DNA from 2 places in the Lysinibacillus sp. FSL P2-0066 genome. Region 1 is predicted to be linked to the other one. Evidence: riboswitches for the same ligand, from Rfam matches in the RefSeq annotation. Region 1 holds a riboswitch; the other holds the start of a gene.
What was found. A riboswitch is a leader RNA that binds a small molecule or an ion and turns the genes downstream of it on or off. The one in region 1 is predicted to bind lysine.
Positions count from the first base shown of each region.

Region 2: another riboswitch for lysine. It lies ahead of MKZ14_RS01305 (amino acid permease); the one in region 1 lies ahead of MKZ14_RS15785 (aspartate kinase).

Region 1 covers NZ_CP150202.1:3,145,433-3,162,063, forward strand. Annotated here, with positions in the region: gene MKZ14_RS15705 (glucose 1-dehydrogenase) at 6-752, shown strand; gene MKZ14_RS15710 (hypothetical protein) at 846-1,496, shown strand; gene MKZ14_RS15715 (DUF2071 domain-containing protein) at 1,493-2,191, opposite strand; gene MKZ14_RS15720 (DUF2639 domain-containing protein) at 2,251-2,412, opposite strand; gene MKZ14_RS15725 (YdiU family protein) at 2,521-3,981, opposite strand; gene MKZ14_RS15730 (metallophosphoesterase) at 4,110-4,613, opposite strand; gene MKZ14_RS15735 (XTP/dITP diphosphatase) at 4,626-5,219, opposite strand; gene rph (ribonuclease PH) at 5,221-5,970, opposite strand; gene racE (glutamate racemase) at 6,106-6,903, opposite strand; gene MKZ14_RS15750 (MarR family transcriptional regulator) at 6,914-7,366, opposite strand; gene MKZ14_RS15755 (LuxR C-terminal-related transcriptional regulator) at 7,441-7,662, opposite strand; gene MKZ14_RS15760 (thioesterase family protein) at 7,850-8,314, opposite strand; gene sdhB (succinate dehydrogenase iron-sulfur subunit) at 8,508-9,287, opposite strand; gene sdhA (succinate dehydrogenase flavoprotein subunit) at 9,293-11,047, opposite strand; gene MKZ14_RS15775 (succinate dehydrogenase cytochrome b558 subunit) at 11,114-11,722, opposite strand; gene MKZ14_RS15780 (YslB family protein) at 11,995-12,429, shown strand; gene MKZ14_RS15785 (aspartate kinase) at 12,528-13,754, opposite strand; lysine riboswitch at 13,878-14,055, opposite strand; gene uvrC (excinuclease ABC subunit UvrC) at 14,163-15,953, opposite strand; gene trxA (thioredoxin) at 16,076-16,387, opposite strand; gene MKZ14_RS15800 (amino acid permease) at 16,509-16,631, opposite strand, start outside.
Region 2 covers NZ_CP150202.1:249,349-265,979, forward strand. Annotated here, with positions in the region: rRNA gene MKZ14_RS01195 (23S ribosomal RNA) at 1-1,489, shown strand, start outside; rRNA gene rrf (5S ribosomal RNA) at 1,556-1,671, shown strand; tRNA gene MKZ14_RS01205 (tRNA-Val) at 1,683-1,758, shown strand; tRNA gene MKZ14_RS01210 (tRNA-Asp) at 1,763-1,838, shown strand; tRNA gene MKZ14_RS01215 (tRNA-Thr) at 1,847-1,922, shown strand; tRNA gene MKZ14_RS01220 (tRNA-Tyr) at 1,930-2,013, shown strand; tRNA gene MKZ14_RS01225 (tRNA-Trp) at 2,018-2,091, shown strand; tRNA gene MKZ14_RS01230 (tRNA-His) at 2,140-2,215, shown strand; tRNA gene MKZ14_RS01235 (tRNA-Gln) at 2,225-2,299, shown strand; tRNA gene MKZ14_RS01240 (tRNA-Lys) at 2,316-2,388, shown strand; tRNA gene MKZ14_RS01245 (tRNA-Arg) at 2,407-2,483, shown strand; tRNA gene MKZ14_RS01250 (tRNA-Pro) at 2,499-2,575, shown strand; tRNA gene MKZ14_RS01255 (tRNA-Ala) at 2,591-2,666, shown strand; tRNA gene MKZ14_RS01260 (tRNA-Ser) at 2,680-2,772, shown strand; tRNA gene MKZ14_RS01265 (tRNA-Phe) at 2,778-2,853, shown strand; tRNA gene MKZ14_RS01270 (tRNA-Gly) at 2,859-2,932, shown strand; tRNA gene MKZ14_RS01275 (tRNA-Ile) at 2,937-3,010, shown strand; tRNA gene MKZ14_RS01280 (tRNA-Asn) at 3,018-3,094, shown strand; tRNA gene MKZ14_RS01285 (tRNA-Glu) at 3,096-3,167, shown strand; gene MKZ14_RS01290 (nitric oxide synthase oxygenase) at 3,920-4,966, shown strand; gene MKZ14_RS01295 (hypothetical protein) at 5,037-5,567, shown strand; gene MKZ14_RS01300 (MFS transporter) at 5,635-6,843, opposite strand; lysine riboswitch at 7,022-7,198, shown strand; gene MKZ14_RS01305 (amino acid permease) at 7,281-8,744, shown strand; gene MKZ14_RS01310 (response regulator transcription factor) at 8,897-9,589, shown strand; gene MKZ14_RS01315 (sensor histidine kinase) at 9,594-10,529, shown strand; gene MKZ14_RS01320 (ABC transporter ATP-binding protein) at 10,660-11,583, shown strand; gene MKZ14_RS01325 (ABC transporter permease) at 11,576-12,265, shown strand; gene MKZ14_RS01330 (Nramp family divalent metal transporter) at 12,308-13,573, opposite strand; gene MKZ14_RS01335 (LuxR C-terminal-related transcriptional regulator) at 13,795-16,338, shown strand; gene MKZ14_RS01340 (LuxR C-terminal-related transcriptional regulator) at 16,368-16,631, shown strand, end outside.

The DNA.
Region 1 (16,631 bases):
TGAGGATGTTTAAAGATTTAGTCGTTATTGTCACTGGTGGTGCACAAGGGATTGGAAAGGGCATTACACTCGCATATGCACAACAAGGCGCAAAAGTGGTGATTGCTGATTTGAATGCAGGCTTAGGTCAACAGTTAGAACAGGATATGCTTGCTCAAGGCTACTCTGCATTATTTGTTCCAACGGATGTGACAAAGGAACAGGATATAATTCATTTGATGCAGCGAGCTGTTGAGCAATATGGGACCATTCATATATTAATTAATAATGCTGGGAAGTTTCAGCATCAATCTCCCTATGAGGTGACGTTTGATGAGTGGCAGGATTTGTTGCAGACGAATTTAACGGGTACCTTTTTCTGTGCCAGAGAGGCTGCAAAAGTGATGCGGCATAATGCAAAGGGTGGTTCTATTGTTTCGCTGGCCTCTACGCGTGCTGAAATGTCGGAGCCTCATACAGAAGCTTATGCGGCTACAAAGGGTGGTATCATAGCGTTAACACATGCTTTAGCGCGATCTTTAGGGCCAGATCAAATTACGGTGAATTGTATTTCACCTGGGTGGATTGAAACAGGTGATTACGAGGCACTACGGCCAATCGATCATGCGCAGCATTTGTCAGGAAGGGTTGGTCTGCCTGAAGATATTGCACAGGCTTGTCTCTATTTAACAAACCCGATGAATAACTTTGTAACAGGTATTAATCTTACAGTTGATGGTGGCATGACGAAGAAAATGATGTATGAAGCGTAATTTTGTCGTCTGTTCTTTTCTTTCTTGTTCTTCATACTCTGAGATTCCTTGGAGTATGCTACTGTAGGAGATAGAACAAGAAGGAGTGAAGCCTTGTACCCCTATTCAAATGGTTTTTCATTAAGCCAGCTGTATCATGCCCCCTATACGCAGTATACGGCTCCGATTCGTCACTTTTTACAGTCAAATGATTACCGACGCTGTATTAGTAAAGGCGAAGCAGACTTTATGGCTATGAATCGCTTACTTTGGATGGAGCATGTAAATTGGACACGGATGACTATTATTAGCATTGTGTTTAATTTGCCTGATTTACCCTTTGTGCAGCAGCGTTTGCTACGCAATGCAACCGATTTAGGGAATTGTTTACGCCCCTTTTATGGGGACTCCGTGGCGGATCGTTATGCAGCTTTAATTAAAGAGCATCTGGTAATTGCGGCTCAATTAGTGACAGCTGCTGCGAAAGGTGACGCTACCACAGCAGAAGCAAAAGAAAAGGAATGGTATCGTAATGCAGATGATATTGCTTTCTTTTTGCATACAATCAATCCATACCTAAGTAGAGAGGCAGTACAAAAAATGTTTTATACGCATTTAGCTTTAACGAAAAATGAAGCTGTCACGATGATACAAAAAGATTTTCAGGCAGATGTAGACGTATTTGATGAAATTGAAGCAGAGGCACTTGCGATGTCAGATATGATTGCCAGTGCCATCGTGATGCAATTTTGTTACCTCTTTTAATGTAAAAATCTTGATGCATTTATGACCATTTTACGCTCAACTGCTGGAGGAAAAACTCTCGCCGTTTTGTTTTTGGCATAATGAGCATGAGGCTGTATGCCCTGAAGACTACCCTTCATAAAAGAGGCTAATGTATTGCTTTGAATCGTTACGTTGGCTCGCTTTAATTCCCATGTGGAGTGGTGAATATCAATGCGAAAAAGTGTATCCTTCCATTTCGCCCATGAATGGTAGCGCTCTACAATCCATCGGTCAAAATTAGTATTGGTCTTGTCTCCTATTGTATAAATAACCCTCAATCTTTCGTCACATGCTTTGTAATGGCTTGTGTATGAATAGTGATTTCCTCTTTGTTTTACTAGGATGTTGGAATGGCGATATGGCAAGCTACCTATTGCCGTAATTTTTGATAAGAAATTATTCGTCACATCTAAATGAAAAAAATAGATGCCTTTCATGCCGTTATACTCCACATATGTTCGGACATTCAATTGTAAATAGGTATTCATCCCCGGAAGAGGTGGTAGAAAGCGTAGCCGATGTCGATAAACTTTAAAAACTACAGCACTAAGCCAGGCATTTTGTTCAAAGAGATCGAGCTTCAGTTCTTTAGGTACATGTTTTTCGAGTTCTTGAGGGTCTATCGGCCAATGTAAAAATAGAACATCTTGCCATGTTTGAGTCATCATCCACATCGTAAAACTCCTTTCTAATCACTAGTTTTTCCTAGAAAGGAGTTATTCAAACAAACGGTCTATTGATTTTGCTCAGCAGACTCTATTTCGACATAACGATAATATAAATTTCGTAATTCAGATTCTTTATATAAGCCTAAATGACTTTTAAATTGAGGATGAACCATTATTCCATGAGCACGCAATACTTTGACAAACCAACCCTTTGAATACTTATGCACCGACCCTATTCTCCTTTATCTTTATTCATACATAGAATATGCGTTTGAATACGGTAGAGTGCCTTTATACAAATAAAAAACGAGAGAATAAATAACTCTCGTTTTTACTTATGTGCCACAAAACGTACGATATGGTTGATTCGTCGGTTCAGGTAATGAAGCGTATGCTTGTTGCTCTTTCGTATGGGCATAAGGCTGAGCTAGGACTTTTAGTAAGTTGTTCATCACACTATAATCGCCTCGTTCTACAGCCGCTTCCAAAGCTTCTTCTACCCTGTGGTTACGCGGAATAATAGCTGGATTATGTTGACGCATTAATTGCTGTGACATGTCTTTTGTTTGCTGCTGTCTCGCTAATCGAGCTTGCCATTTGTGATGCCAGTCCTTAAAAGCTGAGGCGTTAAATAAAGGCGAATCCTCCAATTGCTCAAACGTTAAGGCAATAAATGTATTCGTATAATCTGCTTGGTATTGCTGCATAAGCTGAAGAAGCTCTTCAACAAGCTTGATGTCCTCTTGCTCCTCATTAAAAATGCCTAGCTTTGCACGCATTCCTTCCAACCAATTTTCTACATATAATTTTGGATACTGTTGTAGCGTTTCTTGTGCCAGTTGAATGGCTTTTTCTTGATCATCATCAATTAAAGGTAGTAAGGACTCAGCTAAGCGCGTTAAATTCCAGCCACCAATGTTGGGCTGATTTCCATAAGCATAGCGTCCTTGGCGATCAATCGAGCTAAACACAGTCGCTGGATCATAGACGTCCATGAATGCACAAGGACCATAATCAATGGTTTCACCACTAATGGTCATATTATCGGTATTCATGACGCCATGAATAAAGCCCACTAACTGCCACTTTGCTATAAGGGTCGCTTGTTTCTTTATGACTTCCTGTAGCAAATAAAGATAACGATTTTGATCGCCACTATTAGCTGGGTAATGTCGTTCTAATGCATAATCAGCTAAGAGCTGTAGCTCCTCATCTGTCCCCCATTGCGCAGCATATTGAAATGTCCCTACCCGCAAATGACTACTTGCAACTCGTGTGACAATAGCGCCTGGTAGTTCCGTTTCTCGAATAATCATTTCACCTGTAGTGACTACTGCTAGACTACGTGAAGTGGGAATCCCTAGCGCAAACATCGCTTCACTAATAATATATTCCCTTAGCATTGGACCTAAGGCGGCTCGCCCATCTCCACCCCGAGAATAAGGTGTTCTACCCGATCCCTTTAGAGCGATGTCATACCGTTCATTTTGAGGTGTGATTTGCTCCCCATATAATAGAGCTCTACCATCACCTAGCATATTAAAATGACCAAATTGATGCCCTGCGTAAGCCTGTGCAATCGGTTCGCCACCCTCTGGGATTGTATTACCAGCTAAAACGGCTAATGCTTCCTCACTCTTTAAAGTCTGAATGTCTAACCCAAGTGATGCTGCAACTGACTCATTTAATAAGATCAATTTTGGTGAACGGACAGGATTTAACGAAATGTCGGAATAAAAAATACTTGGTAGTTGAACGTAACTATTATCAAAATGCCAGCCAATTGTTTTTTTCATGTTTTCTCCTTTATTGCCTTTACGATTTATTTTTGCTATTTCAGCATTAATCATTCATAGGCAATTTTACCATTATCAGCAGCCCAAATAAAAATCCGCATACTTTGTAGTCATGCGGATTCCCCCTATTATTGTCGCTCAAATGTATATGTAGCCATACATTGATTGTCATCTGTCATGCAATCAACTTTAAAAGATGTTGCATTGATTTCCACAACAGCAAAGCTTTTCTCTTTACGGCCTCGTGGTTTTAATAAGCTGCCCGGATTTAAAAATAAGATGCCATCCATCATTTCGGCACCGAGTATATGAGAATGACCGAAACAAACGATCTGTGCTCCTACTTCTTTTGCACGATAGGACAATGACAAGATGGAATTTTTCACATTGAATAAATGACCATGTGTTACATAAACTTTCACATCCTGGACAGTGAAAATTTCTTCTTCAGGGAAAGCTTTTTCACGATCACAGTTTCCACGTACTTTTTTCAATCCTTCTAATGCCTCATGTGAATAGGGAAGTTCACTATCTCCACAATGAACCACAACATCTATTTCAGGATAAAAACCTTTAACCTTTTCGATGACATGGCTATCACCATGTGTATCGCTCATAACAAGCATTTTCATGGATATCACCTCTTATTTGATAAGATTCGGTAATTGCTCCTTTAACTTGCGGATGGCATTGCCTCGGTGAGAAATTGAGCCTTTTTCCTCTGGTGAAAGCTCAGCCATCATTCGATTTAAGCTTGGCACGAAAAAGATTGGATCATAGCCAAAGCCGTTCGTTCCACGCTTTTCATGGGCAATAACGCCTTCACATGTACCAAATACTGTTGTTGTTGCAAAATCAGGTCCTGCAATTGCAATACAGCAGCAAAAACGTGCTGTACGTTTGTCATCTTCGACACCTTGTAAATTTTCTAATAGTTTAATCATATTTGCTTCATCGTCATGGTCACCAGCATAGCGAGCGGAGTACACACCTGGCTCACCATTTAATGCATCTACTGCTAAACCACTATCATCTGCAATAACAATGGTTCCAAGCTCCTTCGCTAATGCTTCTGCTTTTAGGATGGCATTTTCTTCGAATGTTGTTCCTGTTTCTTCTATTTCCATATCTGGGGCCACTTCAAACATTGTCACGACTTCATAACCAAGTGGTCCAAATAATGCTTCAAAGTCTTTTGCTTTCCCTTTATTTTTTGTGGCGATGACTACTTGTTTCATATTATTGATTCCCTCCAATTTTGTTTGCCATTTCACCAAGCGTTATTTTTTGAAGTTCAACTAATTGTTGTATGCCTTTTTCACCTAATGCTAACAATTCATTTAGTTCTTCTCGAGAAAAGGTAGCTTCCTCTCCAGTACCTTGTAATTCGACAAATCGTCCTGCACCTGTCATCACAATGTTCATATCAACAGCTGCAGCCACATCTTCTACATAATTTAAATCAAGAATAGCACCTTGTTCCACTACGATCCCAACACTTGTTGCTGCCAAAAAGTCTGTTACCGGGAATTTTTCGAATGGCTTCTCTTCAGCAAATTTAGCAATGGCCTGTGTCATGGCCACAAATGCTCCCGTAATGGATGCTGTACGTGTACCCCCATCCGCTTGAATGACATCACAGTCAATCCACACAGTACGTTCGCCTAGCGCCTCTAAATCGACTACAGCACGCAATGCACGTCCAATTAAGCGCTGAATCTCCATAGTACGTCCATTGACTTTCCCACGAGAGGATTCACGTGGTGTACGTTGAGCGGTTGCACGAGGCAACATGGAATACTCGGCTGTAATCCACCCTTTCCCTTGCCCACGTAAAAAGCCAGGTACCTTGTCTTCCATCGTTGCTGTACAAATTACTTTTGTATTACCTACTTGAATTAACACAGAGCCTTCTGGATGTAATAAATACTCACTATCTATTTTCACAGGTCTTAGCTCATCTGCATTTCTACCATCAAATCTTGTCATTTAATTTGTTCCTCCTAAAAACTTTCGCGCCCTCATCTTAACATAATTTATGTCATTGAAAAAGTACTCGATAGTGGTTTATGTACAATGCTAAAAACGGCAAAAATCAGCCTAGCCTGTTGCTAAGCTGATTTTTTATTTTAATGTGATACGTTTTATGTCAAGAGTACCTTGCTCTAACCAATTCTCAGCAATCGAACGGAAAATTGGTACAGAACCAGTTGCAAAAAATTTATGAGCAGGCACCGCATTTACATTCGCTAAAGTGCCATTATACGCTAGCATTTCCTGAACATCCTTTGCTGTTTCCTCCGCAGAAGATAGTACATTTACATCTTCTCCGACAACAGCTTCAATTTGTTTTTGTAAAATAGGATAATGTGTACACCCTAAAATAACCGTATCAAATTGTCGATTTTTCAACGGCTTTAAGCCTTCTGCTATTAAATTATTTGCAAAGTCACCTTTATATTCGCCACTTTCTACAAGTGGTACGAATGTTGGACAAGCTAGTGGAATAATATGTGTTGACGTATTGAGTGACAATAAGGCTTCTTCATAAGCCCCACTTTTAATTGTTCCTTCTGTTGCAAGCACAACGACTTCATGTCGCTTCGTTTTTTTTACAGCTGCACGTGCGCCAGCATTGATAACACCTAGTACTGGAAAAGGCATATTTCTTTGTAAACTTTCGAGTGCTACTGCAGTCGCTGTATTACAAGCTATAACGAGCATCTTAACATTCATTTTTTCGAGTGCTTTTGCCATTTGCCAAGTAAAATTCCGTACTTCCTGACGACTTCTTGGACCATACGGACACCTTGCTGTATCGCCAATATAATAAATCGTTTCGTTTGGCAATCGCTTCATGATTTCTTTTGCTACGGTTAAACCGCCTACTCCTGAGTCAATAACGCCTATCGGGGCATTCATACTTTCCGCCTCAATCCTGTTTCATGTGTACATGTAGTTTTTCTAAGTAGCTTGATAATTGCGCGACTTCTTGTTCATTAAAACCAACAAGCATCTCTTGCAAGTATTGCTGTCTTTTTTCAATAACTTCTTGAATAATACGTTCGCCCTTTTCGAGAAGATGAACGACAACGACACGGCGATCATTTTCATCACGCACACGCTTGACTAATTCATTTTTCTCCATTCGGTCCACTAAATCTGTTGTTGTGCTAAAAGCTAAATATAAACGGTTTGATAATTCGCCAATTGTAATATCACCAAGCTCTTCTAACCACTGTAATGCAACAAATTGTGGCGGCGTAATCGCATAATCGGAAACAATTTCTCTTCCCTTTTGCTTCACGATGGCCGCTATATAGCGTAATTCCTTTTCAACCGTTGCAACGGTTTCAGGTGAGTGCTTTGTTACTTCATCCGACATATAACTATTTCACTCCTAAAAATACGTTGAATAGTTCTATTTTGTCGGTTTTTTCACGAAATAGCAAGTGTCCATTAGTTTAATTTAAATTCTTCCAAGCGTAACAGCTCAATTAACGCCTGAGATCGATTCGTTACACCTAGCTTTTGAATTGTATTGGAAATGTGATTTCGCACTGTTTTTTCACTAATACCAAGCTGCTCTGCAATATCTCTCGTTGTTTTTTCAGCTAATAAAAGCGCAAATATTTCACGTTCTCGGTTTGTTAAAAGAGAACGATGATGAGAGCCATTCATTCAGTTACACCCTCCTCCCCCGCACGTATTGTAACTTATGTTAAGGGGCAGGAAGCGGTGACGGCTATTTGCATGATTATTCCATGTTTCCTTAAAAATTTCGAAAATTATATTGATACATTCGTAAATTTTACGTAAAATGCAATTCCTACTATTTTAATAAATTTACATACAGTTACATATTGAGCTAGTGAGGTAGCATAGCCAACTGATTTAATTTCGTTTTTTCTTCCTCTGAAATCGGTACACTTTTGCCTGTGCGAGGATCCATTTGCACAATCGTTCCACGACCAGTGAAACAAATTTCGTCCTTTTGATTTTTTGCTAGATAATGAATGTCCATCGATGAATTCCCAACTTGCGCGATTTTTGTATAAATTCGTAGAACGTCATCAAAGAAAACCTGCTTTACATAATCACATTGTAAATCGGCTACGATTGGTATAGATTTCACATCCTCTTCTCCAACTGAGGGCATTAAAATTCCTAAATGACGGAAATAATCAATTCTTGCTTGCTCAAAATATGTAAAGCTAATCGTATTGTTCATATGACCATACATGTCTGTTTCTGAAAATCGTACTCGTACCTCACTAAAAAATGAAAAACCCTTTTCCCACTCTTGAAAATTATCGATATAATTTGCCTTCATGATATACCATCCCCTGTCATGTAATTGCCCGTCTTTTATCAATCGACGGTAAACAAAATGAATACATATTCATTATAAAAGAAAATGCTATATTATCATAGAAAAAACGCGAATATTCAATTTGATAACTATTCATTTCTATAACTATAAAAAACTCCCTCACACGAAGTGTAAGGGAGTTCTTGTCCGTATATTAGTCTACATAGTGGTCAGAACCGAAGAAGTTACGGAACATTTGCACAGTAGTTGCACGGTTTAATGAAGCGATAGATGTTGTTAAAGGAATACCTTTTGGACATGCAGCAACACAGTTTTGAGAGTTACCACAGTTTGCAAGGCCGCCATCACCCATAATCGCATTTAAACGTTCATCTTTAATCATTGCACCTGTTGGGTGAGTGTTGAAAAGACGTACTTGTGATAATGGAGCTGGTCCGATGAATGAAGCTTTTTCAGACACGTTTGGACATGCTTCCATACATACACCACAAGTCATACATTTAGATAATTCATAAGCCCATTGACGTTTACCTTCTGGCATACGTGGACCTTCACCTAAATCATACGTACCATCGATTGGTACCCATGCTTTCACTTTTTTAAGAGCGTTGAACATACGTTCACGGTCAACTTGTAGGTCACGAATAACAGGGAATGTTTTCATTGGCTCCAATTTAATCGGCTCTGTCAATTGGTCTACTAGTGTAGAACATGATTGACGTGGACGGCCATTGATCACCATTGAACATGCACCACAAACTTCTTCTAAACAGTTCATATCCCATGATACTGGTGATGTGTTTACACCATCTTCAGTAACAGGATTTTTTTGAATTTCCATTAAAATTGAAATTACGTTCATACCATGACGGTAAGGCACTTGGAATTTTTGCCAGTAGCTATTGCCGCCTTGTGTATCTTGACGTAAGATTTCCACTTTGACCATTCTTCCAGTATTAGCTGCGATTTGCATAACTTTTAGTCTCCTTTCGCAGAGTAGTCGCGTTTACGTGGTGGGATTAATGAAACGTCGACTTCTTGGTACGTGATGATTGGATTACCAGTAGCTGGGTCAAACTTCGCCATTGTTGTTTTTAAGAAGTTCTCATCATCACGGTTAGGGAAATCAGGTTTATAGTGTGCACCACGAGATTCATTTCGTAATAGTGCACCTTTTGTCATTACTTTTGCAAGCACTAACATATTTTTAAGCTGACGTGTAAAGTGTGCGCCTTGGTTGCTCCATTTTTGCGTATCATTGATGTTGATATTATTCCAACGCTCAGTAAGCTCATCAAGTTTTTTCAATGTATCTTTAAGCTGATCATTGTAACGTACTACAGTCATTGTAGCAGTCATCATTTCACCAAGCTCTTTATGCAGTAAGTAAGCGTTTTCTGTGCCTTCCATTTTCATGATAGCATCCCATTTCGCTTGTTCCTCTTTTACACGTGCATCGTAAATCTCTTGTGGAAGATCTTCAGCATGCTTTTTAAGATGTTTTACATAATCTACTGCGTTTGGTCCTGCAACCATACCACCGTAGATAGCAGATAATAGTGAGTTTGCACCAAGACGGTTTGCACCATGTTGAGAGTAATCACATTCACCTGCTGCAAATAGACCAGGAATTTCAGTCATTTGATTGTAGTCAACCCATAATCCACCCATTGAATAGTGAACTGCTGGGAAAATTTTCATTGGTAATTTACGTGGGTCATCACCTACGAATTTTTCGTAAATCTCGATGATACCACCAAGTTTAACGTCCAATTCATGTGGATCTTTATGAGAAAGATCTAGGTATACCATGTTTTCGCCATTGATACCAAGTTTTTGGTTTACACAAACGTCGAAAATTTCACGTGTTGCAATATCACGTGGTACTAAGTTACCATAAGCTGGGTATTTCTCTTCTAAGAAGTACCAAGGTTTACCGTCTTTATAAGTCCAAATACGACCGCCTTCACCACGAGCTGATTCTGACATTAGACGGTTTTTGTCATCTCCAGGAATCGCTGTTGGGTGAATTTGAATGAATTCACCATTCGCATATGAAGCACCTTGTTGATAAACGATAGAAGCAGCAGAACCTGTGTTAATAACAGAGTTTGTTGTTTTACCGAAGATAATACCAGGGCCACCAGTCGCCATAATAACAGCGTCTGCACGGAATGATTTAATTTCTTCTGTACGCATATCTTGCGCTACGATACCACGACAAACGCCGTCTTCATCGATAATAACACCAAGGAATTCCCAGTGTTCATATTTATTTACTAAACCAGCTACTTCATGAGAACGAACTTGCTCATCTAGCGCATATAGTAATTGTTGACCAGTTGTTGCACCAGAGAAAGCTGTACGGTGCATTAAAGTACCACCAAAACGACGGAAATCTAAAAGTCCTTCTGGTGTACGGTTGAACATAACACCCATACGGTCCATTAAGTGAATAATGCCAGGTGCTGCATCACACATACCTTTTACTGGTGGTTGGTTCGCTAGGAAGTCTCCACCATATACTGTATCATCAAAGTGGATCCATGGAGAATCCCCTTCACCTTTAGTATTTACCGCACCATTAATTCCGCCTTGCGCACAAACAGAGTGTGAGCGTTTTACAGGAACTAATGAGAATAAATCAACTTCAGTACCAACTTCAGCTGCTTTAATCGTTGCCATCAGACCGGCAAGACCACCGCCGACAACAATTATTTTGCTTTTCGCCATGATTATTTCTCACTCCTCTTAAAAAATTGCAATGATTGCATGTGCTCTATCGTAGCTTCTATTGAATTATACGAAAGCTAAAATAGCAGCCACACCAACTACACTTAGAATTACGAAAAGAATGTTTGTTACGTAAGTAGCGATCTTTTGAGACTGAGGAGATTGTGTAATACCCCAGCTTACTAGGAATGCCCATAAACCGTTAGATAAGTGGAAAGTTGCTGATAAAATACCAACAATGTAGAATCCAAGCATGAATGGATTAGCAACGATATTCGCCATCATGTCGTAATCAACGTGTGTGCCAAGTGCTTTTTGAATACGAGTTTGGAAAATATGCCATGCAATGAATATCACTAAGAATACACCAGTAAAACGTTGTAAAGAGAACATCCAGTTACGGTACGTGCTGAAACGTCCTGTGTTTGGTGTAGCAGTGAATGCAATGTAGACACCATAGAATGCGTGGAACATTAATGGAATATAGATGACAATCCATTCAACTAGGATAAGGAATGGAATCTTTTCCATTACTGCGGTAGCATCGTTGTAACTTTCTGCCCCGCCTGTTGCTGTAAAGTTAATGAACAGGTGCATCGTTAAAAACAGACCTACTGGAATGATCCCAAGTAGAGAATGTAAGCGACGCCATAAAAACTCTCGATCTTTCGACAAGACTGTTACCCCCCTTAGTACTTAAAATAGCACAACAAAAGAAGTCATCATTTTGTAAATGATACTTCATTGACTGTGTATTTCATCATGGTACAATATTATGACATGTTTATTGTACTCTCAAGAGCTACGAGCGTCAAGGCAACTCGGAGTTTTTCATAGAGCTTATTAAAGAACTAATCTAGTACATGATGCGTCGTTTTTTCTCGAAAAATCTATCATTACTTTATTACCGTTAAATTTTAAGAAAATTCTAAGAAAGAAGGATAACAATGTTAAACACTCCATCTCCTACAATCTCATCATTTGGCTATGAGATCATTCGTGATCATATTCTATCTTCTATACTCGGTAAACATGAAGATGATGTCCTTTATTGGGCAGGTAAGGAGCTTGCTCGCAAGTTCCCATGTAAAAGTCAAGATGAACTTATCGCATTTTTCGCAGATGCCTGCTGGGGTACATTAGAACTCATAAAGGAATCAAAAGATGGACGCATTTTCCAGTTGACAAATGACCCTGAAATTCTGCAAATTAAGCAACGTAGCTTTAAACTTGAAGCAGGATTTATAGCAGAGCAAATTCAACTAGCGAAAGGCTACCTGACAGAATGCTATAATGAAAAACGGGAAAAGCAACAATACGTCATGTTTACAGTCAAATGGGATGTTAAAGAACGTATTATGAATACCATTCCCTTAGAATAATTAAAAAGGATTGTCTCCCATTAAAGAATGGGAGGACAATCCTTCTTTTTTCTTCCTTTTATTTCGGTCAATTACATAAAATGCTGTTTCTTCTATTATTATATGTAAAGTGCTTGCTCTAAATTAAACTCATCATGGAGAGCATTAGCTGCTTTGATCATATCATCCTGTGGGACAACAACGGACACTTTTATTTCAGAGGTACTTACCATTTTTACAGGGATATTTTCACGACGTAACCGATCAAACATACGAGCAGCAACGCCTGGATTAGAAGCCATGCCTGAACCTATGATAGAAACTTTTGCTAGCCCAATTTCGAAGTCAGCAAAACTAAATCCGAGTGATAATTTACTATCCTCTAACACACGTAATGCTTCCGCAAATTCCTCTTTTAAAATAGAAAACGATACAGTTGGCTTCAACCCATCAATAATGGCTTGGACAATAATATCTACATTAATACGGTTCTCTGCAAGAACCGTAAATATGTCTGCTAATGAAGCATTGGAAAAAGCATCATACCCTACTGTTAAACGAATAATATCCGATTCAAATGCCACACCACGAACGACTAAATTTTTTTCCATTTCTACTTCCTCCTTCAATAAAGTGCCTACTGATTCAACTAAACTTGAGCGTATAATAACAGGCATTTGAAATTTCTTCGCTAACTCCACCGCACGTGGATGTATGATATGAGATCCTAAGTTAGATAATTCCAACATTTCATCATAGGATATTTCCTGTAGCTTTTGGGCATTTGTAACATAACGTGGATCTGCTGTATAAACACCGTCCACATTTGTATACATATCAACTCTCTCCGCTTCTAACGATACAGCAAGTGCTACAGCTGCTGTTTCAGCTCCACCTTTCCCAAGCATGGTAATATTGTGCTCTTCGTCAATCCCCTGTTCTCCAGCAATGACTACAATTTGTCCCTGTGTAAAGTGTTCTTCCATTCGACTAACATCTATATAGTCGATACGTGCATGTCGATACATACCATCCGTATGTATACCAGCTTGCCATCCAGTTAGAGACACAGCAGTATAGCCTGCTTCCTGTAAGGCGATGGCAAATAAAGCACTAGATAATTGAGAGCCTGTTGACAAAACCGCATCTAATTCTCGTTTCGATACATCATCTGTTAGTTGATGTACCATCATTTTCATCTCTTTCACAGTGTGTCCCATCGCTGCAACGACCACCACTACATCAAAACCTTTGTCCTTTTCAGCAATCGCTTTCCGAGCAGCCTCTTGGATTTGTTCAGTGGAACCTAATGCAGCTCCTCCAAACTTCATCACGATTTTAGCCATTTCTTTCGTTCTCCCTTCCAGTTCATGTATTTCACCTAATTATGGGTTTCTAGAAAAACTAAAAGGCAGCCTCCACATAACGTGAAAGCTGCCTATAACATGTACAATAATCGTAACTTGCGCATGTGTGATAGCTCTCCGAAACGTTTAGAATCGACAGTCTTACATTTCTTAAATGCAAAACCAGTACAGCAATGGAACAACAATACTGTACTTCGGCAAGCTCCCCTTTCACACAATATCTTTGGACTTGTCCATCCTCCATCGTGTTACTCTTGAACCTTGCACCTCTATCATCACTTTAAAGTGAATGTATTCAATTCATTAAGCCTTAGCGTAAACAAACTAGTCACGCAGTTGGCTCTCCATAACATTGAAAACAATGTTATTTATAACCATAGCACATGCCTATTCCTTTGACAATGATTGTTGCTGAAAATAGCTAAAAATTTGGCTTGCTAAATTAGCGGGCATCCCAGCCTCCTGTAATGCTAGCTCGCTCGCCTCTCGAATTTTTTTGACTGAACCGAAATGTTTAAGCAGCTGTTGCTTTCGTTTTGGTCCTACCCCTTCAATATGATCTAATACAGATTGAATGGCATGCTTCTCATGCTGTTGACGCAAGAAGGTAATAGCAAAGCGGTGAACTTCGTCTTGAATTCGTTGTAATAAATAAAAGCCATCACTTGTACGTTTTAAGCTAATCACTTCTGGTGGATCACCAAACAAGAGCTGAGATGTATTATGCTTATCATCCTTGGCTAAACCAGCAATCGGTATAACAAGGCCAAGCTCATCTTCTAGTACTTCACGGGCTACTTCCATTTGTCCCTTACCACCATCAATTAAGACTAAATCTGGTAATGGGAGACCTTCCTTTAAAACACGTATATAGCGACGACGTATAACCTCCTGCATTGCACCGTAATCATCATGCTTGGCTGCTGTACGTGTTTTATATTTTCGGTATTCCTTTTTCGCAGGCTTCCCATCAATGAACACTACCATGGCAGATACTGCATCCGTTCCATGCATATGACTATTATCAAAAGCTTCAATTCGTAAAGGTGTACTAATACCCATTGCTTCACCAAGTGCCTCACAAGCACCAATGGTACGTTCCTCCTGGCGTTCTATTAGCTGGAATTTAGCTGCCACAGCAATTTCGGCATTTTTGGTTGCTAATTCAACCAATTCCTTCTTTTGACCTCTTTTCGGTGTGAGCACTTTGATCTCTAATAATTCAGTTAAGATAGCTGCATCAATGGCTTGTGGAATAAAGATTTCTTTTGGCTTAATATGCTCTGGTTTTTCATAAAAGCGTCCAACAAAAGTTAAAAATTCATCCTCTGCATCTTGATAGATCGGGAAAATCGAGACATCACGCTCTATCAGCTTACCTTGGCGCACAAAGAAAACCTGAACACACATCCATCCTTTTTCCACTGCATAGCCAAATACATCTCGATTTGTTGTATCACTTGAAACTATTTTTTGTTTCTGCATAACCGTATCAATATGGGCAATTTGGTCTCGGAATTCCTTCGCTCGCTCAAATTCCAGATTTTCTGCAGCTGCTAGCATTTTAGCTTCAAGCTCTTTTTTGACTGCCTCCACACCACCATTTAGAAACTTCGTCATATCCTCAATCATATCTTGATAAACCTGACCATTAATTTCCTTCACACATGGTGCTAAGCATTGACCCATATGATAATACAGGCAAACCTTAGATGGTAATTGTACACATTTACGCAGCGGATACAATCGATCCAATAGCTTTTTTGTTTCACTTGCTGCATAGGCATTTGGATAAGGACCAAAATATTTAGCCTTATCCTTTTTTACCTTCCGTGTCGTAATTAGACGAGGATGTTTTTCATTCGTAATTTTTAAATATGGATAGGTCTTATCATCCGTTAACATGACATTATATTTTGGATCATGTAATTTGATGAGATTCAGCTCTAAAATAAGTGCTTCAATATTGGATGACGTCACAATATACTCAAAATCTTCTATTTCACCTACAAGCCTTTGCGTTTTCCCTTCATGTGTTCCAGTAAAATAAGAGCGGACACGGTTTTTCAGAACTTTTGCTTTACCGACATAAATGATTGTCCCTTGTCGATCCTTCATCAAATAGCAGCCAGGCTGATCTGGTAAAATATCCAGTTTTCGTTTGATTAAATCATTCATTACCTACCTGCCCCCTAAGTAAAAATTCCCCTCATTAGAATAATGTTAGTTATTTTCTTTATTATATAACGAAAAAAAGCCGAACACATCTATTGATGGCTCGGCTTTGTGAACTTCATTCATTACGCATGTTTTGCGATAAATGCTTCTAAAGCTTCTTTTGGTTGGAAGCCTACTGTTTTGTCAACTAATTCTCCATCTTTAAATAATAGTAAAGATGGGATTGACATAATTTGATACTGAGCTGCAGTACCTTGGTTATTGTCAACGTCAACTTTTACAATTTTAGCCGCACTACCCGCAGCGTCCATTTCTTCAAGAACTGGCCCAATCATTTTACATGGTCCGCACCAAGCAGCCCAAAAGTCTACTAGTACTAACCCTTCTTTAATATCGTCCTGGAACGTAGCATCTGTTGCATGTACAATTGCCATTTGAAATCCTCCTTAAACTTACTATGACTGTAGTATAGCATGGATAAATTCACTTGAGCGAACAATCTGCCTACAATGTATTTTTTATGCAAATCTATATCGAAAAATCAAATCACAGCCATTAATTGTCTTGATAACGACCTTTCAATACATAGGTTAACGTAATAAAAAGGTAAATAGCTAACGTAATGCCTGTCACAATAATTGATGTGGTAAAAATAATCCCGATGAGAATCGCACTTAA
Region 2 (16,631 bases), 1.7 Mb from region 1:
TCCTGTACCACCTCCTCACCGTTTGAGAAATGGGGGGACGCAGTAGGATAGGGTAAGCGCGCCGTTGGTTGTGCGCGTCCAAGCAGTAAGGCGTGTGTGTAGGCAAATCCGCACACTGTAACGTTGAGCTGTGATGGCGAGTCCGTATGGACGAAGTTCCTGATTTCACACTGCCAAGAAAAGCCTCTATCGAGGTGAGAGGTGCCCGTACCGCAAACCGACACAGGTAGTCGAGGAGAGAATCCTAAGGTGTGCGAGAGAACTCTCGTTAAGGAACTCGGCAAAATGACCCCGTAACTTCGGGAGAAGGGGTGCTCTTGAGCGTGCAAGCGCATGAGAGCCGCAGTGAATAGGCCCAGGCGACTGTTTAGCAAAAACACAGGTCTCTGCAAAACCGTAAGGTGACGTATAGGGGCTGACGCCTGCCCGGTGCTGGAAGGTTAAGAGGAGTGGTTAGCGCAAGCGAAGCTGCGAATTGAAGCCCCAGTAAACGGCGGCCGTAACTATAACGGTCCTAAGGTAGCGAAATTCCTTGTCGGGTAAGTTCCGACCCGCACGAAAGGCGTAACGATCTGGGCACTGTCTCAACGAGAGACTCGGTGAAATTATAGTACCTGTGAAGATGCAGGTTACCCGCGACAGGACGGAAAGACCCCGTGGAGCTTTACTGTAGCCTGATATTGAATTTTGGTACAACTTGTACAGGATAGGTAGGAGCCAGAGATCTCGGAGCGCCAGCTTCGAAGGAGGCGTCGGTGGGATACTACCCTGGTTGTATTGAAATTCTAACCCATGCCCCTTAGCGGGGCAGGAGACAGTGTCAGGCGGACAGTTTGACTGGGGCGGTCGCCTCCTAAAAGGTAACGGAGGCGCCCAAAGGTTCCCTCAGAATGGTTGGAAATCATTCGTAGAGTGTAAAGGCACAAGGGAGCTTGACTGCGAGACCTACAAGTCGAGCAGGGTCGAAAGACGGGCTTAGTGATCCGGTGGTTCCGCATGGAAGGGCCATCGCTCAACGGATAAAAGCTACCCCGGGGATAACAGGCTTATCTCCCCCAAGAGTCCACATCGACGGGGAGGTTTGGCACCTCGATGTCGGCTCATCGCATCCTGGGGCTGTAGTCGGTCCCAAGGGTTGGGCTGTTCGCCCATTAAAGCGGTACGCGAGCTGGGTTCAGAACGTCGTGAGACAGTTCGGTCCCTATCCGTCGTGGGCGTAGGAAATTTGAGAGGAGCTGTCCTTAGTACGAGAGGACCGGGATGGACACACCGCTGGTGTACCAGTTGTCTTGCCAAAGGCATCGCTGGGTAGCTATGTGTGGACGGGATAAGTGCTGAAAGCATCTAAGCATGAAGCCCCCCTCAAGATGAGATTTCCCATTACGCAAGTAAGTAAGATCCCTCAAAGACGATGAGGTAGATAGGTTCGAGGTGGAAGTGTGGTGACACATGGAGCTGACGAATACTAATCGATCGAGGACTTAACCAATATGTTTGAAGCATTCAATGTATCGTTTATCTAGTTTTGAAAGAATAAGTCTTTCAGCTGAATAAGTGAAGTGATGATGGCAAAGAGGTCACACCCGTTCCCATACCGAACACGGAAGTTAAGCTCTTTAGCGCCGATGGTAGTTGGGGGCTTCCCCCTGTGAGAGTAGGACGTCGCTTCGCTTATTTTTTGTGGAGGATTAGCTCAGCTGGGAGAGCACCTGCCTTACAAGCAGGGGGTCGGCGGTTCGAGCCCGTCATCCTCCACCATTTTGGTCCCGTGGTGTAGCGGTTAACATGCCTGCCTGTCACGCAGGAGATCGCCGGTTCGATCCCGGTCGGGACCGCCATTATTATTGCCGGTGTAGCTCAGTTGGTAGAGCAACTGACTTGTAATCAGTAGGTCGTGGGTTCGACTCCTATCGCCGGCACCATTCCCTTGGAGGGGTAGCGAAGTGGCTAAACGCGGCGGACTGTAAATCCGCTCCTTAGGGTTCGGCGGTTCGAATCCGTCCCCCTCCACCATTTTAGGGGCATAGTTCAACGGTAGAATAGAGGTCTCCAAAACCTTTGGTGTGGGTTCGATTCCTACTGCCCCTGCCAGGTATTGAGGTACTCGTTCATATACAGCTATTATAAATTTATATAGTGGCGATTGTGGCGAAGTGGTTAACGCATCGGATTGTGGTTCCGACATTCGTGGGTTCGATTCCCATCAGTCGCCCCATTTTAACATTGGGGTATAGCCAAGCGGTAAGGCAACGGATTTTGATTCCGTCATGCCTAGGTTCGAATCCTAGTACCCCAGCCATTTTTTCTTTTTTTATGAGCCATTAGCTCAGTTGGTAGAGCATCTGACTTTTAATCAGAGGGTCGAAGGTTCGAGTCCTTCATGGCTCATCATTTTTTAATTAATATGCGCCCGTAGCTCAATTGGATAGAGCGTCTGACTACGGATCAGAAGGTTATGGGTTCGACTCCTGTCGGGCGCGCCAATAAATTCATGTTTACGGAATGTAGCTCAGCTTGGTAGAGCACTTGGTTTGGGACCAAGGGGTCGTAGGTTCGAATCCTGTCATTCCGACCATCTTTCATGATTAATGGGGCCTTAGCTCAGCTGGGAGAGCGCCTGCCTTGCACGCAGGAGGTCAGCGGTTCGATACCGCTAGGCTCCACCATTTTAATATTTTTGGAGGTATACCCAAGTCTGGCTGAAGGGATCGGTCTTGAAAACCGACAGGCGGGTAACACCGCGCGGGGGTTCGAATCCCTCTACCTCCTCCATTTTCGGGTCAGTAGCTCAGTTGGTAGAGCATTAGATTGAAGCTCTAAGTGTCGGCGGTTCGATTCCGTCCTGACCCACCATTATTGCGGGTGTAGTTTAATGGTAAAACCTCAGCCTTCCAAGCTGATGTCGTGAGTTCGATTCTCATCACCCGCTCCAAAATGGGCCTATAGCTCAGCTGGTTAGAGCGCACGCCTGATAAGCGTGAGGTCGATGGTTCGAGTCCATTTAGGCCCATCATTATTCCGAAGTAGCTCAGTTGGTAGTAGCACCTGACTGTTAATCAGGTTGTCGCAGGTTCGAGTCCTGCCTTCGGAGCCACGGCCCGTTGGTCAAGTGGTTAAGACACCGCCCTTTCACGGCGGTAACACGGGTTCGAATCCCGTACGGGTCATCAAGCATGTAGCACAGATGTGTGTTACATGCTTTTTTCTATTCTCCTTTAATTCTATTCTCCTTTTTCATGTTGTTGAAAAAAGATCACTAGCAGAAAAAGACCTTTTAGCAAGGTAGAGGTAGATTTCCGTTCTGCCAGCTTCCTTTCCAGGCGGCGTCCGATGAGCCGCTTCACTCACTTACGTTCGCTCCAGGGTACATCTGTGACGCTAAATCCCCCTCGGCGTGACGCTGGCTCCTCTCCAATCAACCATTCTGCAAAGTGTCTTTCCTTTTTTCAAAGTAGCATAGCGATCAAAAAGCCCATTATCTGTATTCTCAGAGAGGATAAGCCCTTATCTTCAATGTGGAGAAGGGAATGAGTTACAACAGCCATCCATAAGTGAATACCTACAATTTATTTGTGTGGATAAATGAGGAAGACTACTTATTGCCGGGGTTAGTCAGACAGAGACTAGCCCCAGCGCGAAAGTAAAGCGTCAGCAGCATGTAAGTAGCCTAAAATGGAAAGACTTTTATCTTTCACAAAATTCTATTGATTGCTTTGCTGCAACACTATGAAGATTACATGATTAATGTAGTCTTTTTATAATAATTAGGATCTCTCTTACATTCTCTTACGAAAGTGAGTCTATAGAGTAAATTTGAACAAACTATTTCATATATAAAATATGTATGTTTTTTTAATTACTATTTTCATGGTGCTTGTTGTTTTGTTCCTCTAATATGAGGATAAGTGGAGGAATCGATATGAATATACAGGAGATACAGCAGTTTTTAAGTCTATACCAGACAGAACAAAATGAATCAGAACTTTGGTTAAAGAATAGATTACAGGCAGTTAAGGATGCAGGTGAATATCACCCAACAACAGAAGAGTTAGTTTTTGGTGCACGAGTGGCATGGCGTAATAGCAATAAATGTATCGGACGTCTGTTTTGGCAGTCACTCCACGTGGTAGATGCACGCGATGTTTTAGATGAAAAGGCTATTTTCCGAAAATTACTAGAACATATTGATTATGCGACAAATCATGGGAAAATCCGTCCAACAATAACAGTGTTTGCTTCAGATAGAGTACGGATTTGGAATCATCAACTAATTCGCTATGCAGGCTATGAAACAGAGGCAGGCGTTATTGGAGATTCGCAGTCCATTGAGTTTACAAAAGTATGTGAATCTCTAGGGTGGAAAGGCAAAGGAACAGCTTTTGATGTGCTACCACTCGTTATACAGGTAGATAGCCGGGCTCCCCAAGTGTTTGTAATTCCTGAAGAAAATATAGTAGAGGTTCCAATCCGCCATCCAGAGTCAATCGATGTGGAGAAATTAGGAATGAAGTGGTATGCTGTACCCATTATTTCGAGTATGCGTTTTCAAATGGCAGGAATTGACTTTCAAGCAGCCCCATTTAACGGATGGTATATGGGAACAGAAATCGGTGCACGCAATTTAGCAGATCATGAGCGCTATAACATGCTACCTGCTATTGCAGAAATTTTTAATCTAGATACAACTAAACAAGCATCACTTTGGCGTGATCGTGCATTAGTCGAACTTAATATTGCTGTTCTTCATTCATTTAAAGAAGATGGTGTGAGCATTGTTGATCATCATACAGCGGCTCAGCAGTTTAAATTGTTTGAGGAAGCAGAAAAAACAGCAGGAAGAGAAGTTACAGGCAACTGGACATGGTTAATCCCGCCACTTTCGCCTGCAACGACTCATATATTTCATAAACCCTATGTAAATATATATCATACACCAAATTATTTTTATCAAAAACCATGCTATTAGAGTAAAGGAACTGTTTACTTTCAATAGTTAATTATCCATTCGTTATACTTTCGATGAGAGAGGGCTTACTATGTTAGATCAGCAAATTCCCAATATCCCATGGAGACAATTGACAACACCTTATGGTAGAGGTACAGCTATTCCTCAGCTGATTGAACAGGAGCAATACACACAGCTAGCTGATTTAATTGAACATCAAGGTACACTGTGGCAGGTGACACCATGGGTTTTGCTTATTCTTTTAAAAAAGCTTAAAAGTAAAAAAATAGAGGATGTCTCCTTACAAGAATTACAGTTATATTTAGCTGTGGCACATGCTATTACGAAGGATTATCTAGACCCAACCAATACTGTTGAAAATATGCAGGAGCTATTAAAAGTCAACTATTTATGGAGAGAACATGAGGACAATGATGAGCAGGAGTGGGAGGAAGAAACGCCAAAGGGCTATGAGCAGCAAGCTTTTATAGGCTATTACTATTATAGTTATAAGCTCTTACAAGAAGCTGTTCCTATTTTTTCTGCTATAACAGCTCGTAATAATGAAGAATCAGATTACCTTGCTGAATTGCTAACATTACTCCAGCAACTCGACAATTAAGTAATGTGGAAACACTATATAGAAATAGAGCAGATGGAGGAAGTCGATCCACCTGCTTTATTTAATTTTAATGCACATATTCATCCTTAGAGGCTCTCATTGAGCAAAAGAAGAGTAACATTGCCACAACGACAAAGAGCCATCCCGCAATATTCCAGCCACCAAATAAATCATGCAAGAAGCCAAAAAGAATAGGACCGATTGCGGCAAATAAATAACCCAAAGATTGGGCAAAGCCTGATAAATCTGCTGCTTCAAATGCAGTACGAGTGCGGAGAGTGAAGAACATCATTGCTAGAGCGAATGAAGAACCACCTGCTAACCCTAGAAGAACCATCCATAGTACTCCAAGACTTGTCCATTCCATGACAACCCCAACAAAGCCTACTAAATAGAAGGAAGTAAACATCAATACAAGTGGGCGTTGAGAAGTCATTTTGCCTGCAATAATAGGCACTGCCAAGGCCATTGGTACTTGTGAGAATTGCATGATTGAAAACATCCAGCCAGCTTTATCAGGTGCTAAACCTTGAGCAATATAGATTTCAGGTATCCAAGCTGCTGTTGTGTAGAATAATAAAGACTGTAAACCCATTGCCCCTGTGACAGCCCAAGTAACAGGTGATTTCCACAGAGGTGTACTGGTCTTTTTAGATGTAGTAACTGGTTCCGGTTTATTTGACTTTAGTTGAGGTATCCAAATTAAGATTGTAACTAGAACAAGTATGAGTGCAATGGATAGCGCCCCTTGCCAGCCTAACGATGAATTAGCTATAGGATAGCTAATACCAGCACCAAGGCCAGCAGTAAAATTCATGGACATGGTGAAAAAGGCCATCAATAAACCAACATGATATGGAAATTTCAATTTTAATAATCCAGGAATTAATACATTTCCAAAAGAAATGGCTACGCCAATTAACACAGTACCCAATAGAAGTAATTCTGTTGTACCAAGTGAGCGTAGGACAATCCCTAAGGCCAAGAGAAAAGTGGATAAAAATAATGTTAGCTCGAGCCCTAATTTGCGTGCTACAACTGGCGCAAATGGAGATATAATAGCAAAAGCCAGCAATGGAATAGTTGTTAGAAAGCCTGCCAATACATTAGATATCCCTAGATCTTCACGGATAAAGGATATAATTGGGCCAACAACAGTTAGTGGCATTCGTAATGTAGAGGCTATAAAGATAACGCCAAAGACTAAAAGTAAGGTTGTTCCTTTCCAGCTAATTTTTTTACTTGGAAAACTAGTGGAATGATCATTTGTAGTCAAAATAAAATCCCCCCTAATAATAACCATTCTAATTGAACTACTATAACACTTTATCACACTATTAAAAATAGTAGAAGATTCATAAAATACAGAACATTTCCCGTTGTATTGAAATGTCTATGGTCTTATGTTAGTATAATAAACATCATAAATTTAATAATTATATGCCTCATGTTTGTATTGAGGTAGAGGTCGCGATATTTATAAGTATGCTAATTGAAATGACAAGCATTGATGAAATTAGCTGAAAGGAAATATTGCCGAAGTGTGAGGGGACTTGAAAACCTCATGCTGGGGCTGTCTCCGAAAGGAACAGAACTGTCACGTTTGCACAACGTGTTGAGCTATCATGTAAGAAAAACTGAGGATTAACGTAGCCATCACAGTGTATATGTGATGGCATTTTTTTGCCTCATAAATAGGAAGGAAGCTATATCGTGAGTGAAATAAAAGTAAATCAGTTCGGACATAAAGCACCGAAGCTGAAAAAAGAATTAAAAAGTCGTCATATCACAATGATTTCTTTAGGCGGTACAATTGGTACGGGGCTATTTTTAGCCAGTGGTGGTGCTATTGCTCAGGCAGGACCTGGAGGAGCATTGCTTGCCTATGCTTTAATCGGTATTATGGTGTATTTTTTAATGACAAGCTTAGGGGAAATGGCTGCTTATATGCCATCATCAGGTTCATTTAGTACGTATGCAACCAAATTTGTAGATCCCGCTTTGGGCTTTGCATTAGGCTGGAACTACTGGTATAACTGGGCAATCACCATTGCTGCAGAAATTGCTGCTGTATCATTAATTATGAAATATTGGTTTCCAGATAGCTCATCAGCACTTTGGACAGTATTATTTATTGCTGTTGTACTGACGTTTAATTTACTATCCGTAAAAAGTTATGGTGAAAGTGAATATTGGTTTGCCATGATTAAAGTAGCAACGGTCATTGTTTTTATTATCATTAGCTTACTAATGATTTTTGGTATTTTAGGTGGGCAGGCTCCTGTAGGTTTCACTAATTTCTTTATTAGTGATGGGCCATTCCATGGTGGCTTCCTTGCCACATTTGGTATTTTCCTAGCAGCTGGATTTTCATTCCAAGGAACAGAATTACTTGGAATTACAGCAGGTGAAACAGATGATCCTGGTAAAAATATTCCGAAGGCTGTTAAATCTGTATTTTGGCGTATTATTTTGTTTTATATTTTAGCGATTGGTGCAATTGGGATGTTGATTCCATTCACAGATGAACGTTTATTATCAGAAGATATCGCAGTCTCACCGTTTACACTAGTGTTTGACCGCCTAGGTATTGCCTTTGCTGCTTCATTAATGAATGCCATTATTTTAACGGCTATGCTGTCAGCAGGAAATTCAGGACTATACGCATCTTCTCGTATGCTATGGCAATTAGCAGTGGATGGACATGCACCTAAATTTTTCTCAAAGCTAAGTCGTCGAGGTATTCCGATTTATGCACTTATGGCAACATTAGCTGTAGGCTGTTTAGCATTTTTGGCATCCTTCTTTGGTGATGGAGTGGTTTATATCTGGCTATTAAATGCTTCTGGAATGTCTGGCTTTATTGCATGGCTAGGTATTGCATTTAGTCATTATCGTTTCCGCCGAGCGTTTGATGCACAGGGCTTAGATCCAAAGTTATTACCTTATAAAGCTAAATTATATCCATTTGGACCATTATTTGCTTTTACTGTTTGTATGATCGTAGTCATTGGACAAAATTACACAGCCTTTACAGGTGAAAAAATAGATTGGTACGGTATCCTTGTTTCGTATATTGGGATTCCACTATTTTTAGCATTATGGTTGGGCTATAAAATAAAGCACAAAACAAAAATGCTTCCACTTAAAGATTGTGATTTAAAAGTTGAAGATTAATTAATAGAGCTGTTCTGTAAACCAAAAAGTGATGGTTTATAGGGCAGCTTTTTTTTAACACTCATGAACAAAATCTCTCCAATTAAACATCATAAATATGGTAATGTAATATACATATGGAAATTGGGTTTTAGTAGGAGAGGTGCATGATAATGCAAAAGCATATTTTACTGGTAGAAGACGATGAAGCCATTCGTGAAATGGTTGAAAATTATTTAACTATGGAAGGTTTCAATGTCACAACCGCGATCAATGGTGAAGAGGCATTACAAAATTGTTTGCAAAATACCTTTGATTTGGTCATCTTAGATATTATGATTCCTAAACTAAATGGATTGGAAGTATTAAAGATTATTCGAGAGCAGGCAGCACTTCCTATCATTATTATGTCTGCCAAAGACAGTGATGTTGATAAAGCACTAGGCTTAGGATTAGGGGCAGATGATTATATTGCTAAACCTTTTTCTATGCTAGAATTTTCAGCCCGTGTTAAGGCTGTTATCAGAAGAGCTACGAAATACTCCAGTCAAGCTGAACAAAAGCAAGAGGTCCTAGAAATCGATAATTTAAAGATAGATATCGTTAATTTCTCAATAGCAAAGAGTGGACAAGAGATAAAGCTAACATCAAAGGAATTTTCCATTTTAAAATTGTTTGTGACAAATCGTCACAGGGTTTTTACCAAAGAGCAAATTTATCAGATGATATGGAAAGATGCCTATTATGGAGATGAAAATATTATAAATGTACATATCAGAAGACTACGTGAAAAAATAGAAGATGATCCATCAAATCCTCAATATATTAAAACTCTATGGGGAATTGGCTATAAGTTTGAGGGTTAAAAATATGATGATATTTCTATTATTAATAATTGTATTGCTAATCGGGATTCTCACTTTTCAATGGAAAGTCAAGAAGGAACAAGATCGCGCTATCCAATACATTCATAGTAAACTACACGTAATTGTAAATGAACAGACGTATGAAAAGATTCTAGTTACAACTACAAATTCAGAAATTCAACAGTTACTTGTTACAATGAATGCTTTGCTAGATCAGCATCAAAAAATCCAGGCTACTCATCGTAAAATGGAAAATTCCATGAAAAAGATGTTGGCCAATATTTCGCATGATCTTAAAACACCTTTAACAGTTGTACTTGGCTATATTGAAATGCTTCAACTTCAAAATGCGATGAGTGACGAGGAACGCCAACGATTACTTACAGGTGTACATGCTAAAACATTAGAAGTGTTAAAAATTATCCATACATTTTTTGACTTGGCGAAATTAGAGGCTGGAGATACAGATTACCCAATCACTAAAATCAATGTCAGTGAAATATGCCGTAAAAATATTTTGTCTTTTTACGATCTGGTTACTTCAATGGGATTAGCTATTAATATTGATATTCCTGCAAGCCCCATGTATGCACTTGGTAATGAAGAAGCATTAAATAGGGTGCTAAACAATCTACTGTCTAATGCTATTGCATATGGAGCAGACGGCAATGTAATTGGAATTACCGTAAGAAATGAAGAAGCCAATATTGATATTGATGTGTGGGATTGTGGCAAGGGTATTGATGAATATCATATCGATAGCGTATTTGAAAGGATGTATACACTTGAGGATTCTCGCAATAAATCTTTTCAAGGCAGTGGTTTGGGACTAACGATTACAAAGCGACTAGTAGAAATAATGAATGGCTCCATCCGGTTATCGAGTATTCCTAATGAAAAAACTACTTTTACCATTTCGCTAAAACGAATGATGTATTGAATCCATTGTGCTTGTAGAGCTTTAATGCTTTGCAGGCTTTTTTACTTAAGAAATTTGTAAGAATGCAGTAATAAAATAGAGAGTTTCATTTTTTATAATGAATCTAGTCACAATTGAGGGAGAGAATTACATGACATACATTGTAAAAACAAATCAGCTTACGAAAGTTTACGATGGAAAAGAAGTTGTTTCAGCTGTCAATATGAACGTTAAGAAGGGGGAGATTTATGGATTTTTAGGACCCAATGGTGCAGGTAAAACCACTGTTATGAAGATGCTAACTAATCTAACGAAGCCTACTAGTGGGGATGTAGAAATTTTAGGGGAGAAATTGACAGACAAATCCTATGAATTACTAAAAAGAATGGGAACAATTATTGAATATCCTATTTTCTATGAAAAATTAACGGCTAGTGAGACCCTGGAATTACATTGTGAATACATGGGTTATTATGATAAGAAAGAAATTGCACATGTTCTTAATTTAGTAAAGTTAACGAATACAGAGAATAAGCAGGTTAAAGATTTTTCTCTTGGGATGAAACAGAGATTAGGCATCGCAAGAGCCATCATTACAAAGCCAGAGTTACTTATATTAGATGAACCAATTAATGGATTGGACCCAGTTGGGATAAAGGAGTTAAGAGAGCTTTTCAAGATGCTTTGTAAGGAGTATGGCATAACAATTATTATTTCAAGTCATATTCTGGCTGAAATAGAACAATTAGTCGATACAATAGGAGTTATTAAGAATGGAAGACTCATCACAGAGGTAGCGATGGACACTATAAACCGTGATCAGGTCAATTATACAGAAGTAATCGTAAGTGACGGAAAAAAGGCAGCATTTATAATTGAAAGTGAATTAAAAATTACCAATTTTAAGCTAATGGATGATAACTCTATACGTATATACGACTCAACCGTATCTCAGCAAAATCTATCGAGAGCATTAATTGAACATGACGTTGAGATTGAGGAAATTAGCAAAAAAACAAGTTCATTAGAGGATTATTTCTTAAAGCTAATTAATGGAGGCGTTGTTCATGCTTAATTTAATGCGTTTAGAAATGAAAAAGTTTCATTTAGGATCATATGTTAGAGGAGCTATCATTGCTAATTTAGTCATTCTCGGGTTTCTGTTTATGATTTTATTTATTTCTAAAGTAGAAGGGGATCCAGGGCTAGAAAATTACGAGGTTGCTTTAAGTGTCATTGATTCATTTGTAAGAGCAGTTTTTATTATTTTTGCTTCTACGTTAATAGCTAAGTTAATCATCGGAGAATATAAATTTAAAACCATTACATTAGCCTTTATGTATCCCATAAGTAGAAAGAAATTAATGGTCGCAAAGTTAGCCATTGTCATGCTATTTACTTTCAGTATGATCATTATCTCCAATGCTCTTATTACAACCATTTTTTGTGTCATAAGCGATCAATATGAACTAATTCCAGATGTACTATCAAGTTCTTTAATTATCCAGCATATACCCTCTGTATTGATGAACGCGATAGCTGCCTCAGGCATAGCTTTAATCCCATTGTATTTTGGGATGAGAAAATACTCTATACCGACAACTATCATTTCATCTATTATAATTGTGTCTGTAACTTCGTCCAATTCAGGTAACTTTACTTTAAACGATATTATTATTATTCCAATTACTTTAGCCATCGTGGGTCTGGGTATTGCTTATTTAGCTATACGGAATATTGAGAAGGTAGATGTTTAAAAAATACCAGGTACTCATGCTTAAGAGTACCTGGCTTTATTATTAGGAAAATATTGTTTCCCACAGTAAGTAGATATTCAATGCCACAACGATGACGACTACAAACCAACCTAAAACCGTTGTAATCCGATGATTGACTAAACTGCCCATGATGTCCCGTTTGCTTGTAAACATGACAAGTGGAACAAGGGCAAATGCAATACCAAAAGATAACACAACCTGACTTAGAACGAGAGCATAGGTTGCGTTTACCCCTGATGCAATAATGACTAGTGGAGGCACCATAGTAATCGCCCTACGTAAATATAGTGGTATTTTTCTTTGAATAAATCCTTGCATGACTACATCACCTGCTAAAGTTCCCACAGAGGAGCTAGCTAGCCCTGCAATGAGTAAACCTAAGCCAAAGGAAATAGCCGCCATTGGGCCAAGTGCCTCTTTTAAGCCATTATAGGCTACATCTAAATCTTCTACTACCAAGCCTTGGGTATGGAATACTGCTGCGGCAATTATAAGCATGCTCATATTGATGGCACCAGCAATAATCATAGCAATGATTATATCGATAAATTCAAAACGGAAAATACGTTTTTTTTCAGCCTCATTACGACCAATAATACGACTTTGTGTTAAAGAAGAATGTAAGTAAATAGCATGAGGCATAACGGTTGCTCCTAAAATACCTGTTGCTAATAATAGTGATTCTACCCCTTCAAAGTGTGGCGTGAACATGCCAATCGCTACATCGCCCCATGTGGGCTGTGCTAAAAATGTTTGGAAGGCAAATGCCAATACAACAATTAAAACCATACCAGAAATACCGGCTTCAAAGGCTCTAAATCCTCTTCTTTGTAACTCTAAAATAGCGAACGAGCCCACTGCTGTAATTAATGCGGCGGGAAGCATTGGGATATTGAATAGTAAATAAAGCCCTAATGCTGCTCCGATAAATTCCGCCAGGTCAGTGGCAATGATGACCAATTCTGCCTGTATCCATAAAAAGATAGATGTTTTTTTAGAAAAATGCTCGCGAGCGACTTCAGGTAAATTTTTTCCTGTTGCAATCCCAAGCTTGGCAGATAGGGATTGAATTAACACGGCCATTAAATTAGAAAAGGCTATAACCCAAAGTAGCAGGTAGCCGTATTGAGATCCTGCTGTAATATTTGTAGCAAAATTGCCAGGATCGATGTAGGCGACTGCTGCAATGAAAGCAGGTCCTAAAAATGGCAAAAATCTTCGCCAACCTTTTATATCTCCATCTAAAACCGCCTCTGCAGACGATTTTGTGACTCGTTTGTAAACCATATTGTTCCCTCGTTTCAAAAAGTATCATTAATGAAATAAAGTTTCCTATAGGAAAATAAGATATTAGTATTCTAACGCTAGGAATAAAAAAAGTGAAGTGGTTTGCTTTATCTTTCTAAAATAAGTATGCTCTTTTGGATGATGTGAATGAGTAGAAAAATCAAATTGCAGGAAAAATTAAAAATATATAGAACTAATGAATGGAGAAAGGAGACAAGATGATGGACATGGTATGGGTAAAATCAAAAGTAACAATTCCACGTACAGTGCCAGATGCATTAGAGAGGAAGAAATTATTTTCTATTTTATCTAACAATAGAATGAAGAAACTAACCATAATAAAGGCACCAGCAGGATATGGCAAAACGACACTCTTAAGCCTATGGTTGAAGCATATTGATGAATCGGTAGCATGGTTTACAATCGATCAAAATGACAATGATCCTGTGCGGTTTTTAAGGTACTTAATACATACATTATCTTTTAGCATATTGAATGAAGAGCAAAAGTTAAACAATATACTAGATGAAATAACCTCTTTTGAAACAATTGTAGATACACTGTTAAACGATTTGGATACATATAAAGGAAATATTCATATTGTTTTTGATAATTTTCAAGAAATCCACACCCCTCAAATTTATCAAATTTTAAACCGACTTATTGAATATTTACCAGCCAATGTACGGATATATATAATAACCCGAACTAATTTAGAACTTCCACTAGCAAAATGGCGTGTTAAAGGTTGGATACTAGAAGTGGGGGTGGGTCAATTATCTTTTGATTTAGAAGAGCTACAATCTTTCTTCACATCTGTTACAAATGATGAACAGAAGGATGTGCTGAAGCCTTTACTAAAGACAACAGAGGGCTGGATAGCAGGTATCCAACTGATAAAGCTATCAACAGGTGGAATGATAGATAATCTAAGTAGTGAAGAAATTTTAGCCAAAGCTAGTTCATATATTCATGAGTACTTCATGCAAGAAATTCTCTTAATATTACCTCAAGAATTGCAGGATTTTCTACTACGAACTTCCATTTTAAACTACCTAGAGCCGAGTGTTTGTACATCTGTAACAAACGAATTAAATAGTTTAACTATATTCTCAGAGCTGGAGAAAAATTGTTTGTTTATTGAACAAGTACAAGCACATCCGCCTGTTTATCGTTACCATACTTTATTTAGGCATGCCCTACAGGTAGAATTTCACAGGCAACAATCCTATGAAATGATTGCCTCTATATATTACGAGGTAGCCACTAATTTATGCCAAAGAGAAGACTATGTTGCAGCAATTGAGCTTGCCCTAAATGGCGAATTATATGAGCTTGCACATGAATGGATACAAAAATATTTAGTTGAAATATTTGCCGAGGGACATACTCTATTATTTGGGCAGTGGATACAAAAATTAAGGAATGCTCAGTTTCCAGTAGATATTAATTTGCTTGTCTTATATATTACTACACTGTTTTCAACCCATGAAATGGATCAGGCGAAGAAAATTATAGAGGAACTACTTTTTAAACAAAATAAATTGAAATGGATGGATGGTTTTCAATTTATTGCTGTATCAAAAATCTTCGAAATTATGAATGCTTATATAGGTTATATGGAAGATGGAGATCTTGAAAAAGCAAAAGTAGGTTTACAAACACGCGTAAATGTAAGAAAAAATAAGTCATCTTTATATCATATATCTTTAAAATATAATCAATTTGAGCCTAGAATTTTACGTACCTTTGTGGGAGCGCGAGGAAAATTCTTACCAGTGGGAAAAATGGAAGAACTGATTCACGTGTTGAATGAAAGTGAAATAAAGGAGCGAAATATTACAGGAGTTACCTATGGATTACTAGCTGAAATATTGTATGAGATAAATGATTTAGATAGGGCAAGTAAAGAGTTAGAAATCGGTTTACAATATGGTTTACGTTTTCAAGATCCAGGATTATTTATACCAATGTACTTGTTAAAGGCTCGTATTTATATGACTAAAAAACAATTTGAAGAAGCACATATGGTATTGATTGAAGCTATGAAGGAAACCGATAAACCTTATTGGGTCGGTATGCTCTATATTATGAAAGCACAATCTTATTTATTGGAAGGTAATATTTCATATGCGCAACAGGAGTTTTTTAGAGTGACAGATTTTATCAATTATAGAATTGCATCAAGAAATCCCTTTTATTTATTAGTTCAAGGTAAAATCCTATATGCCAACAATCAACTAGAGGAAGCATTGCAAATTGCTATTCGTTTAAAAGAAGGGGCAATTCAGGAGAAGCAAATTGTTACGCTTATTGAAGCGGGTCTGCTAGAAGCCATTTGTCATTTTTCGCTTGGGAAAGAGGATTTCGCTTTAACAGGATTACACGCTGCCCTTGAACATGGAGTTTTATATGGTTATTATCGTACATTTATAGAAGAGGATTCTATCTGGCCATTACTAAATAAATACTGGCGTATACGTCAGCATAGTAAGGGAGATACATTTAAGTCAGTGCCATTAGCATATGTAAATAAACTATTACAGAATGATAGCTCAGAAGATGAGTTTTTCGCTAACTTTACTGCAAGAGAAAAAGATGTTCTACAATTACTCGCAGAAGGTGCTTCTAATAATGAGATTGCTCATCAATTACAGCTGACAGAGGGAACTATTCGCGTCTATTTGACGGAAATTTACAGTAAAATAGGTGTGAGATCCCGTACCAAGGCCATTTTATGGGCGAAAGAATGGCTAGGCTTTTAAAGTTGTTAAAGAGAAAGGAGGTTTAAATGATGCCAAATATTTTATTAGCCTCAAAAACAACCGTACCCCAAACGGGCAAGCAAATTATTGAAAGAGAACGATTAAATGCCATTCTACATCAGTCAACAGCGAAACTTATAGTAGTGCAAGCGCCAGCAGGGTATGGTAAAACCACTTTGTTAAGTAGTTGGTTTCAGCAACTTGAAACGACAGTTGCATGGTATACAGTGGACCAAACAGATAATGATCCAATTCGTTATTGGAAGTATTTAATTCATGCTATTGGTCACTCC